DNA from 3 places in the Streptomyces sp. NPDC003720 genome. Region 1 is predicted to be linked to each of the others. Evidence: riboswitches for the same ligand, from Rfam matches in the RefSeq annotation. Region 1 holds a riboswitch; each other region holds the start of a gene.
What was found. A riboswitch is a leader RNA that binds a small molecule or an ion and turns the genes downstream of it on or off. The one in region 1 is predicted to bind thiamine pyrophosphate.
Positions count from the first base shown of each region.

Region 2: it holds a riboswitch for thiamine pyrophosphate, as region 1 does, so the genes downstream of both, ACFYU0_RS28595 (thiamine ABC transporter substrate binding subunit) here and thiO (glycine oxidase ThiO) in region 1, are expected to answer to the same signal.
Region 3: it holds a riboswitch for thiamine pyrophosphate, as region 1 does, so the genes downstream of both, thiC (phosphomethylpyrimidine synthase ThiC) here and thiO (glycine oxidase ThiO) in region 1, are expected to answer to the same signal.

Region 1 is NZ_JBIANZ010000009.1:41,323-45,134, reverse strand. It holds gene ACFYU0_RS24565 (Rv2175c family DNA-binding protein) at 1-349, opposite strand, end outside; gene ACFYU0_RS24560 (NAD(P)/FAD-dependent oxidoreductase) at 414-1,643, opposite strand; gene ACFYU0_RS24555 (hypothetical protein) at 1,676-2,026, opposite strand; TPP riboswitch at 2,079-2,190, shown strand; gene thiO (glycine oxidase ThiO) at 2,188-3,348, shown strand; gene thiS (sulfur carrier protein ThiS) at 3,351-3,551, shown strand; gene ACFYU0_RS24540 (thiazole synthase) at 3,554-3,812, shown strand, end outside.
Region 2 is NZ_JBIANZ010000011.1:104,969-108,780, forward strand. It holds gene ACFYU0_RS28590 (ABC transporter permease) at 1-950, opposite strand, end outside; gene ACFYU0_RS28595 (thiamine ABC transporter substrate binding subunit) at 998-2,083, opposite strand; TPP riboswitch at 2,165-2,272, opposite strand; gene rlmN (23S rRNA (adenine(2503)-C(2))-methyltransferase RlmN) at 2,296-3,402, opposite strand; gene ACFYU0_RS28605 (PP2C family protein-serine/threonine phosphatase) at 3,526-3,812, opposite strand, start outside.
Region 3 is NZ_JBIANZ010000004.1:118,762-122,573, forward strand. It holds gene thiC (phosphomethylpyrimidine synthase ThiC) at 24-1,808, opposite strand; TPP riboswitch at 1,801-1,974, opposite strand; gene ACFYU0_RS12390 (YibE/F family protein) at 2,046-3,431, shown strand; gene ACFYU0_RS12395 (SsgA family sporulation/cell division regulator) at 3,531-3,812, opposite strand, start outside.

The sequences.
Region 1 (3,812 bases):
GGGCGCGCCGCTTCACCTCCGTGCCGCGATTCTCGCTCAGGGCCTGCGCGGGCGTGCCGGGCAGGGTCGGGTCGGGGGTGAAGAGCCACTCGATCATTTCTTCGTCCGTGAAGCCGTCGTCACGCAGCAGCGTCAGGGTCCCGGACAGGCCCTTGACGACCTTGTCCCCGTCGATGAAGGCGGCGGGGACGTGCAGCGCCCGGTTCTCACCTCGGCGTACGGCGATGAGCTGGCCCTCCTTGACCAGCTGCCGCACGCGCGTCACCTCGACATCGAGCTGTTCGGCGATGTCGGGGAGGGTGAGCCAGCCGGGGACGAGTGCATCGATCTTTGCGTCAATCTCGGTCACGGGATCTAGCCTGCCATCCGCCACCGACAGTCGGAAGCCAGGCCGGTCCGCGCGGGGGCTCCCGCTAGTCGAGGGTGGCGGTCTTCAGGGGCCGCGCCGGGTCGGCCAGGGCCTCGGCGTCCATGCGGCGGCCGGCCTCGATCAGCCGCCGGCCCTGGGCCAGGTCGCGGGGCCGGCCCACGGCCAGCAGGGCCACCAGCCGGTCCTCGCGCAGCCAGCAGACGGACCAGGCCGGTCCCTCCGGCCCGCCGCGCCACACCATGCGGTCGGCGGCGGCGTGGTGGCCCGCGTACTGCACGAACCGGCCGAACTGCTCCGACCAGAAGTACGGCACCGGGTCGTAGACCGCGGGGATATCGCCGAGGATGTTCGCGGCGACCGTGCGCGGCCCCTGGAGGGCGTTGTCCCAGTGGTGGACCAGCAGCCGCGCGCCGTAGCGGGCGGACGGGAAGGAGGCGCAGTCGCCGACGGCGTACACGTCCTCGGCGGAGGCGCGCAGCCGCTCGTCGGCCAGCACCTCGCCGTGCTCGCCCAGCTCGACGCCGGAGCCGGCCAGCCAGCCGGTGGCGGGGCGGGCGCCGATGCCGACCACGACGGCGCCGGCGGGCAGCCGGGTGCCGTCGTCCAGCAGCACCGCGCCGGGCTCCACGCCCGCCACGCGCGCGCCGGTGCGCAGTACGGCTCCGCTGTCGGCGTACCAGGAGGCCATGGGCGCGGCCACCTCGGCGGGCAGCGCACCGGCGAGCGGCCGGTCGGCGGCCTCCACGACGGTCACGGCGCAGCCGGCCTCGCGGGCGGCGGTGGCGAACTCGGCGCCGATCCAGCCGGCGCCGACGACCACGATGTCGTGCTGCCGGGCCAGCACCGGCCGCAGCCGCTCGGCGTCGTCCAGGGTGCGCAGCAGGTGCACGCCGGGCACGCCCTCGGTGCCGGGCAGCGTGACCGGTTCGGCGCCGGTGGCGAGGACCAGGACGTCGTACGGCACGGGCCCGGCCTCGGTGTCCAGTTCGTGGTCGGCGGGGCGCACGCCCAGCACCTCGCAGCCGAGCCTGAGTTCGATGCCGAGGGACTCGAAGTCCACGTCGAAGGCGGAGCCCTCGGCCGTGCCGAGGAGCACGGCCTTGGACAGCGGCGGCCGGTCGTAGGGCTGGTGGGGCTCGGCGCCGATCAGGGTGACGGCGCCCGTGAAGCCCTGTTCCCGCAGGGCCACCGCGGTCTGCACCCCGGCCATGCCCGCGCCGGCGACCACCACGCGCCGTTCCGGCGTGCCCTGCTGTGCTGTCTGCTCGCTCACCCGATCACCTTAGACAACTGACGGAGCGTCAGTCAGCGGGCGTGCTCGGCGACCTGCTCCACCACGCTGGTCCCGGCGCCCTCCTGCGACTCCCACTCCCAGGTCTCCTCCAGCCGCACCCGGCCGTCCGGCAGTTCGACGACCGTCGACTCGCAGTGCCCCGAGGAGGTGGTCCCGTCCTGCTTGAGCTGGACGTACCGGAAGTCCAGCCGGTCGCCCTCCCGGGTGCCGACCAGGTGGCCGCGCACCACGTCGCCGCCCGCGTACTCGGCCCATATCTCGCCGTTCTCCTCGTGGTAGGCGAAGCGGGTGCGCGTACCCACTTGGCCCGGAGCCTGGTCCGCGACGGGGGCGAGGACGAGTCCGTCGAGCGAGGGGGCCATGGGGCGGGGCTCCTTACGGGGTCGGGGGGCCGAAGGCTAGGGTGGCCACCGTACAAGCACTCGCGGGAGCCCGGACGCACCGGGCTGAGAGGGAGGCTGGCGGCCTCCGACCGTACGAACCTGATCCGGGTCATGCCGGCGAAGGGAGGGGCTGGACGCCCATGCCGTCACGTACGTCCGACGTCCTCGTCATCGGGGGCGGGATCATCGGCCTGGTCACGGCCTGGCGAGCCGCGCAGCGCGGGCTCGCCACGGCCGTGGTGGACCCCGAGCCCGGCGGCGGGGCCGCGCGGGTCGCGGCGGGGATGCTGGCCGCGGTCACCGAACTGCACTACGGCGAGGAGAGACTGCTCGCCCTCAACCTGGAATCGGCCCGCCGCTACCCGGACTTCGCGGCCGAGCTGACCGACTTGACCGGCCATGACCTGGGTTACCGGCGCTGCGGGACGCTCGCGGTGGCGCTCGACTCCGACGACCGCGCCCATCTGCGGGAGCTGCACGCGCTGCAGCGGCGCTCGGGACTGGACTCGGTGTGGCTGTCGGGGCGGGAGTGCCGGCGCCTCGAACCGATGCTCGCGCCCGGGGTGCGGGGCGGACTGCGGGTCGACGGCGACCACCAAATCGATCCCAGACGGCTGGCGTCCGCCCTGGTGGCGGCGTGCGAGCGGGCCGGGGTGGTGTTCCACCGGTGCTGGGCCGAGCGGCTCGACGTCGCCGGGAGCCGGGCCACCGGCGTCACCGCCGCGGACGGCGCCCGGCTGGGCGCGGGACGGGTGGTGCTCGCGGGCGGCAGCCTCAGCGGGCGGCTCGCGGGCGTCCCGCAGGACCTGCTGCCCCCGGTGCGGCCGGTGAAGGGACAGGTGCTGCGGCTGACCGTGCCCCGGCGGTACGCGCCGTTCCTGAGCCGCACCGTGCGGGCCGTGGTGCGCGGCAGCCAGGTCTACCTGGTGCCCCGGGAGAACGGCGAGCTGGTCGTCGGCGCGACCAGCGAGGAGCTGGGCTGGGACACCACGGTGACCGCGGGGGGCGTCTACGAGCTGCTGCGCGACGCCCACGAGCTGGTCCCGGGGATCACCGAGCTGCCCCTCACCGAGACCCGGGCGGGTCTGCGCCCCGGCTCCCCGGACAACGCCCCGCTGCTCGGCCCGTCCGGGCTCGACGGGCTGCTGCTGGCCACCGGGCACTACCGCAACGGTGTGCTGCTCACGCCGGTCACCGGGGACGTCATGGCCGAGCTGCTGGCCGGCGGCGAGCTGCCGGAGGCGGCCCGTCCGTTCACCCCGGAGCGCTTCGGCGCCGCACTCGTGGAGCAGCCCGTATGAACATCCGCGTCTCGGTCAACGGAGAACGCCGGGAGATCGCCCCGGGCACCGCGCTGGACGCGCTGGTGCGGACCCTGACCGCGGCGCCCTCCGGGGTGGCCGCGGCCGTCAACGAGACCGTCGTACCGCGCGCGCGGTGGGCGGCCACCACGCTCCTCGACGGCGACCGTGTCGAGGTCCTGACCGCCGTGCAGGGAGGCTGACCATGACCGACGATCCCTTCGTGGTGGGCGGGGTGCCCCTCGGGTCCCGGCTGATCATGGGCACCGGCGGCGCGCCCAGCCTGGACGTGCTGGAGCGCGCGCTGGTCGCCTCCGGCACGGAGCTGACCACGGTGGCGATGCGGCGGGTCGATCCCGGGGTGCACGGCTCGGTGCTGTCGGTGCTGGAGCGGCTGGGCATCCGGGTGCTGCCGAACACCGCGGGCTGCTTCACCGCCGGGGAGGCCGTGCTGACGGCGCGGC
Region 2 (3,812 bases), on a different contig from region 1:
CCGTCGGCGTCGGTCAGCGCCCGGTAGTAGCCGAGGCCGGGCGCGTCCAGCGAGCGCTGCACGAGGACGGCGAGCGGCAGCACGAGCAGCAGCACGACGGTGAGCAGGACCCCGGCGAGCAGCCCCCACTGCCCCGCGCCGCGCGGCCGGCGGGCGGTCACCTTCGGGTCGACCAGGCGCAGGGCGCTCTCGCGCCGCCGTACCGTCCAGGCGTGCACGGCGAGGATCGCGCCCACCGCCACGAACTGCACGAGGGTCAGGACGGCCGCCGTGGAGAGGTCGAACAGCTCCGAGGTCTGCCGGTAGATCTCCACCTCCAGGGTGGAGAACGTGGGGCCGCCGAGGATCTGCACCACACCGAAGGAGGTGAAGGTGAACAGGAAGATCATCAGCGCGGCGGCGGCAACGGCGGGCGCGAGGGCCGGCAGGGTCACCTTCCGCCACGCCGTCAGCGGGGAGGCGCCCAGCATCCGCGCGGCCTGCTCCTGCCGGGGGTCGAGCTGGGCCCAGAGCCCGCCGACGGTCCGTACGACGACCGCGTAGTTGAAGAAGACGTGCGCCAGCAGGATCGCCCACACGGTGGTGTCCAGCCGTACGCCCCACAGGTCGTCGAGCAGGCCGCCGTGTCCGACGAGCGCGAGGAACGCCGTGCCGACGACGACGGTCGGCAGCACGAACGGGACCGTGACGACGGCCCGGAGCAGCTGCTTGCCGGGAAAGTCGAGGCGGGCGAAGACATGGGCGGCGGGCAGGGCGAGCAGCAGGGTCAGCGCGGTGGAGGCGAGCGCCTGCCACGTGGTGAACCACAGCACGTGCCGGATGTCCGGCTGGGTGACGACGTCCGCGATCCGTCCGAACTGCCAGACGCCGTCCGCCTTGAGCCCGCGCGACACGATCGCGGCGACGGGCCAGGCGAAGAACACGGCGAAGAACGCGACGGGCAGGGCCATCAGCCCCAGCCGCGCCGCGCTCCCGCGCGCGGTGCCCTTGCGCGCCGCTACCTCAGTACGAGCGACGTCCACGACTTGACCCAGCTGTCACGGTTGGCGGCGATGGTGCCGGGGGCCATGGTCTCGGGGTCCTTGGCCTGCGGCCCGTACTTCGCGAAGTCCGGCGGCACCGCCGCGCCCTCGCGTACCGGGTAGACGAACATGTTGAGCGGCATGTCCTCCTGGAACTCCTTGGTGAGCAGGAAGTCCAGGAACGCCTTGCCGCCCTTGGTGTTCTTCGCGTTGCTCAGCAGGCCCGCGTACTCGGTCTGCCGGAAGCAGGTGCCCTGGGACACCCCGGTGGGGGCGGTACTGGGCCGCTTCTTCGCGTAGATGACCTCGGCGGGCGGCGAGGAGGCGTACGACACCACCAGCGGCCGGTCGCCGCCGGCCTTCCGGCCCTCCGACGACCCGGAGAACTCCTGGTAGTAGGCCTGCTCCCAGCCGTCGACGACCTTGACGCCGTTGGCCTTCAGCTTCTTCCAGTAGTCCTGCCAGTGGTCGTCGCCGAACTTCGCGGCGCTGCCCAGCAGGAAGCCGAGGCCCGGCGAGGAGGTGGCGGCGTTCTCGGTGACGAGGAGGTTCTTGTACTCGGGCTCGGCCAGGTCGGCGAAGGACTGCGGCGGGGTCAGCCCGTGCTCGCTGAAGTAGGCCTTGTCGTAGTTGACGCAGATGTCACCGGTGTCGACGGGCGTGACGCGGTGCTTGCCCTGGTCGACGCGGTACTGGGGCAGCACCTTCCCGGCGTCCTTCGGCTGGTAGGACTGGAAGAGGCCGTTGTCGAGGGCGCGGGAGAGCAGGGTGTTGTCGACGCCGAAGAAGACGTCGCCCTGCGGGTTGTCCTTGGTCAGCAGCGCCTTGTTGACGGCCTGCCCGGCGTCGCCGCTCTTGAGTACCTTGACCTTGTACCCGGACTTCCGCTCGAAGTCCTTCATGACGCTCTTCGACACGAGCCACGAGTCGTGGCTGACGAGGGTCACGGTCCTGGAGTCCGCGGCGGAGCCCTTGGCGTCGCCCGAGCCGCACCCGGTCAGCACGGGCAGGGCGAGGAGGCCGAGCCCGGCGGCCGCGGCCACGAGGGTCTTGTTGTGCACTGGATGTCCTCCTGGGGTTGGCCAGGAAGAGACGCGGCCCTGCCCGGGCTCCGCGAGGGAGTCCCGGGCAGGGCGCAACAGCTCGAGTGAAGACCGAACTTCCTACCCAGAATGACCTGGGCGAGGTTCAGAGGGTCTGCGGCCCGGTTGCCGCACTCTCAGCGCTGTGGCGCTCCCCTGTCGGAATATGCAGATGTTTCGACGTGGCCAGATTATCGCTCGGTGGCCGCGAGCTGACCACAGGCCCCGTCGATCTCCTGCCCCCGGGTGTCCCGGACCGTGACCGGTACACCATGGGCCGCGATGGCCTCCACGAACGCCTTCTCGTCCTGGGGCCGCGAGGCGGTCCACTTCGAGCCCGGCGTCGGGTTCAGCGGGATGAGGTTGACGTGGACGGGCTTGCCCCGCAGCAGCCGGCCGAGCCGGTCGCCGCGCCAGGCCTGGTCGTTGATGTCCCGGATCAGCGCGTACTCGATGGACAGCCGGCGCCCGGTCTTCTCGGCGTACTCGAACCCGGCGTCCAGCACCTCACGCACCTTCCACCGCGTGTTCACGGGGACGAGGGTGTCGCGCAGCTCGTCGTCGGGGGCGTGCAGGGAGATCGCGAGCCGGCACTTGAAGCCCTCGTCGGAGAACCGGTGGATGGCCGGGACCAGCCCGACCGTCGACACGGTGATGCCGCGCTGCGACAGCCCGAGCCCGTCGGGAGCGGGGTCGGTCAGCGCCCGGACGGCGCCCACGACCCGCTTGTAGTTGGCGAGCGGCTCGCCCATCCCCATGAAGACGATGTTGGACAGCCGCGCCGGCCCGCCGGGCACCTCTCCGTCCCGCAGCGCCCGCATCCCGTCCACGATCTGGTGCACGATCTCCGCGGTGGACAGGTTCCGGTCCAGACCGGCCTGCCCGGTCGCGCAGAACGGGCAGTTCATCCCGCACCCGGCCTGCGAGCTGATGCACATGGTGACCCGGTCCGGGTACCGCATCAGCACGGACTCCACGAGCGTGCCGTCGAACAGCCGCCACAGCGTCTTGCGGGTCGTCCCCTGGTCGGTCGACAGATGCCGCACGACGGTCATCAGCTCGGGCAGCAGCGCCTCCTGCAGCCTGCCGCGCGCGGCGGCGGGGATGTCCGTCCACTCCGCCGGGTCGTGCGCGTACCGCGCGAAGTAGTGCTGCGAAAGCTGCTTGGCACGGAACGGCTTCTCACCGATCTCGGCCACGGCGTCCTTGCGCTCGGCGGGCGTGAGATCAGCGAGATGCCGCGGCGGCTTCTTGGCTCCGCGGGGGGCGACGAAAGTGAGTTCTCCGGGCTTGGGCATGGTGGTACCAGTGTCGCAGATCCAATCGGGTGACCCGGGGCCGTCGCCGGCCGGGGCCGTCGTCGGTGGCCGGCCCTGGCGACAGGGCCCGGTGACGACGGGCTTCTCGCCGGGCGCGACCCCTCACGGGGTGTGGCCGAAGCCGCTCGAGTGGATGACGCGGCCGTGGCGGCGGTGTGCCTGGCGGTCCGAGTGGCGGTGGAGGGCGACGAGGGCGGCGTCGTCGTTGAGGCGGCCGCGGGTGTGGGAGAGCAGATCGCGGTGGATGTGGTGGAGCAGCGACTCGGGGCCGCTCGTGTTCCACCGGGCGACGCGCGTCTCCAGGGGGTAGAAGCGGCCGTCACGGTCGCGGGCCTCGATGACCCCGTCGGTGTAGAGCAGGAGTGTGTCGCCGGGCTCGAAGGAGGCCG
Region 3 (3,812 bases), on a different contig from region 1:
GGCCGGCGCCCGTCGCGGCCGGATCAGTCGGCGATCGGCAGGTACACCCGGTTGCCCGACGCCGCGAACTCCTTCGACTTCTGAGGTATGCCCTCCTCGACCTCGGCCCGGGTGCCGCCGTGTTCCCGGCGGATGTCCTGGGAGATCTTCATGCTGCAGAACTTCGGCCCGCACATGGAGCAGAAGTGGGCCGTCTTGGCGGGTTCGGCCGGCAGGGTCTCGTCGTGGAACTCCCGTGCCGTGTCCGGGTCCAGGGCGAGATTGAACTGGTCCTCCCACCGGAACTCGAAGCGGGCGTCGGACAGCGCGTCGTCCCACTCCTGAGCGCCCGGGTGCCCCTTGGCGAGGTCCGCCGCATGGGCGGCGATCTTGTAGGTGATGACCCCGGTCTTCACGTCGTCACGGTTGGGCAGGCCCAGGTGCTCCTTGGGCGTGACGTAGCAGAGCATCGCCGTGCCCCACCAGGCGATCATCGCGGCGCCGATGCCGGAGGTGATGTGGTCGTAGGCCGGCGCGATGTCCGTGGTCAGCGGGCCGAGCGTATAGAACGGAGCTTCATCGCAGATCTCCTGCTGAAGGTCGATGTTCTCCTTGATCTTGTGCATCGGGACATGGCCCGGGCCCTCGATCATGGTCTGTACGTTGAAACGCTTGGCGATCCGGTTGAGTTCCCCGAGCGTGCGCAACTCCGCGAACTGCGCCTCGTCGTTGGCGTCCGCGATCGAGCCGGGCCGCAGCCCGTCGCCCAGCGAGTACGTGACGTCGTACGCGGCAAGGATCTCGCAGAGCTCCTCGAAGTTCTCGTAGAGGAACGACTCCTTGTGGTGCGCCAGGCACCACGCCGCCATGATCGAGCCGCCCCGCGACACGATGCCCGTCTTGCGGTTGGCGGTGAGCGGCACATACGGCAGGCGCACGCCGGCGTGGACGGTCATGTAGTCCACGCCCTGCTCGGCCTGTTCGATGACGGTGTCCTTGTAGATCTCCCAGGTCAGTTCCTCGGCCTTGCCGTCGACCTTCTCCAGTGCCTGGTAGAGCGGAACGGTGCCGATGGGGACGGGGGAGTTGCGCAGCACCCACTCGCGGGTGGTGTGGATGTTGCGGCCGGTGGAGAGGTCCATGACCGTGTCGGCGCCCCAGCGCGTCGCCCAGGTCATCTTCTCGACCTCCTCCTCGATGGAGGAGGTGACCGCGGAGTTGCCGATGTTGGCGTTCACCTTCACCAGGAAGCGCTTGCCGATGATCATCGGCTCGATCTCCGGGTGGTTGACGTTGGCCGGCAGCACCGCGCGGCCCGCCGCGATCTCCTCACGGACCACTTCGGGAGAGACGTTCTCCCGGATGGCCACGTATTCCATCTCCGGCGTGATCTCGCCTCGGCGCGCGTACGCGAGCTGGGTGACCGCCTGACCCTCGCGGCCGCGGCGCGGCTGCCGTGGGCGCCCGGGGAACACCGCGTCCAGGTTGCGCAGTCCGCCGCGCGGCGAGGTGTGCTTGATTCCGTCGTCCTCGGGGCGGACGGGACGGCCCGCGTACTCCTCGGTGTCACCGCGGGCGGTGATCCAGTTCTCCCGCAGCGGCGACAAGCCCCGGCGGACATCGGTGCCGACGAGTGGATCGGTGTACGGGCCCGAGGTGTCGTACAGCGTGACCGACTGCCCGTTGGTGAGGTGCACCTGACGAACCGGCACGCGCAGGTCGGGGCGTGAACCCTCGATGTACGCCTTGTGCCAGCCGACGGACTGTCCGGCCTCCGGGGACTTCTCGCCCTGAACGGAGGCAGGCGTGCGTGCGTCCTTGTTGGTCATGAGACCTACTCCCTACGCCGGCATTACCCGGTAACAGGTTCGGCGGTCGACGCAGCGGCTTCCGTTTCCGGATGTCTCCCGGGGAACGGCGTTCCACGTGAAACATCGCGTATACGGAGGTCAGCGCCCTCTCAGCCCGGTGCTCCGAGCTCCCGCGTGTGCAAAGGTGCCTCCACGCTAGCGTCAGTTCGGGCGCGGTGAACAGTGGGCCCCCGTCGTTCTTGCGATGATCGGGCGGTGACCACGACGGAGCAGCACCCGTACCCGCCCTCCGAGCCGCCGCGCCAGGGCGGCTCCGAACCAGGCCATGGCCATGGCCACTCACACGGTCATAGTCACAACCACGGACCAGCCGCGCCTGTTTCGAAGCACCTGCGCAAGGTGATCGCGGCGATCCTCGTCCCGTTCACCGCCGCCGTCGTGGTGGGCCTGGTGATTCTGTGGCCCGGAGGAGCGCCGCCGCACGAGCGCACCGGTGTCGGCTTCGACAGGCAGACGCAGCAGGCCACGGTCACCCAGGTGACCGAGCTGAGCTGCAAGTCGGCCACCGCCTCGGGCGGTACGGCGGCGGGCGGTAGCTCCGCACCAGGGGACGGCTCGGCCCAGCACGAGGCCAACGGCACCTGCAGGAAGGCGACGATCCGGGTCGACACCGGCAAGGACCAAGGCCGGACCTTCACCGAGATCGTGCAGCCGGACCAGTCACGGCAGTTGCACCAGGGCGAGAAGGTCGTGGTCGCCTACGAGCCCTCGGCGCCGAAGGACCTGCAGTACTCGGTGACCGATGTGAACCGCAAGCTCCCCATGGCGCTGCTGGCGGGCGTCTTCGCGCTCGCCGTCGTGGTGGTGGGCCGGCTGCGCGGGGTCATGGCCCTGGTCGCGCTGGCCGTGAGCTTCATGGTGCTGACGTTCTTCATCCTGCCCGCGATCCTGCAGGGATCGAATCCGCTCGTGGTGGCGGTCGTCGGGTCGAGCGCCATCATGCTCATCGCGCTCTACATGTGCCATGGCCTTTCGGCGCGTACGTCGGTCGCGGTGCTCGGCACCCTTGCCTCCTTGCTGCTCATCGGCGTGCTCGGCTCCGGGTTCATCGACTGGGCCGCGCTGACCGGCAACACGGACGACAGCACCGGACTGATCCACGGCCTGTTCCCGTCGATAGACATGAGCGGTCTGCTGCTGGCCGGGGTCATCATCGGTTCGCTGGGTGTCCTGGACGATGTGACGGTGACCCAGACGTCCGCGGTCTGGGAACTCCACGAGGCGAACCCGGCGATGGGCTGGCGTGAGCTGTACCGGGCGGGCATCCGGATTGGCCGCGACCACATCGCCTCGGTCGTCAACACCCTCGTCCTGGCCTACGCCGGTGCCGCGCTGCCGCTGCTCCTGCTGTTCTCGATCGCGCAGAGCAGCGTGGGCACGGTGGCCAACAGCGAGCTGGTCGCCGAGGAGATCGTGCGCACGCTGGTGGGTTCGATCGGGCTGGTGGCCTCGGTCCCGGTCACCACCGCCCTCGCCGCCCTCGTGGTGTCGGCCGACCGGACCGGGCCGGCCGGTGGTGCGGGCTCCGGGGCGCTGCCCGCCCCGGCACGCGGCGGCCGGGGGCGACGTCGGAAGCGCTGAGCGGGGCAGCAGGCCGGCACACCACCGAAGAAGCGTTCCTGCGGTGTCCCGGGCGGTAGTGGGTGGGCGCGCGTCCGGCGCCCCGCCGCCCACGGACCGTCAGCCGGCGCTCTGCTCCTCGGCCAGGATGCGGTCCAGAGCCTCGTCGAGGTGTGCGTCGAAGTCGGCCAGCGCGCCCTCCTGCCCGAGCGGCACCAGCTTGTCCGTGCGATCGAGGAAGGCCACGAGCGGCGGCGTCGAGGAGCGGAACAGGGCCTGGTCGCTGCCCACCTGAAGCCGGATCAGCACCTCGCCCAGCATCTCGGTGTCGGCGGGGGCGATGTGGACATCACCCTCCCCGCACGGCCGCCCGACTCCGTCGATCAGGAGCTCCCGCCCGAA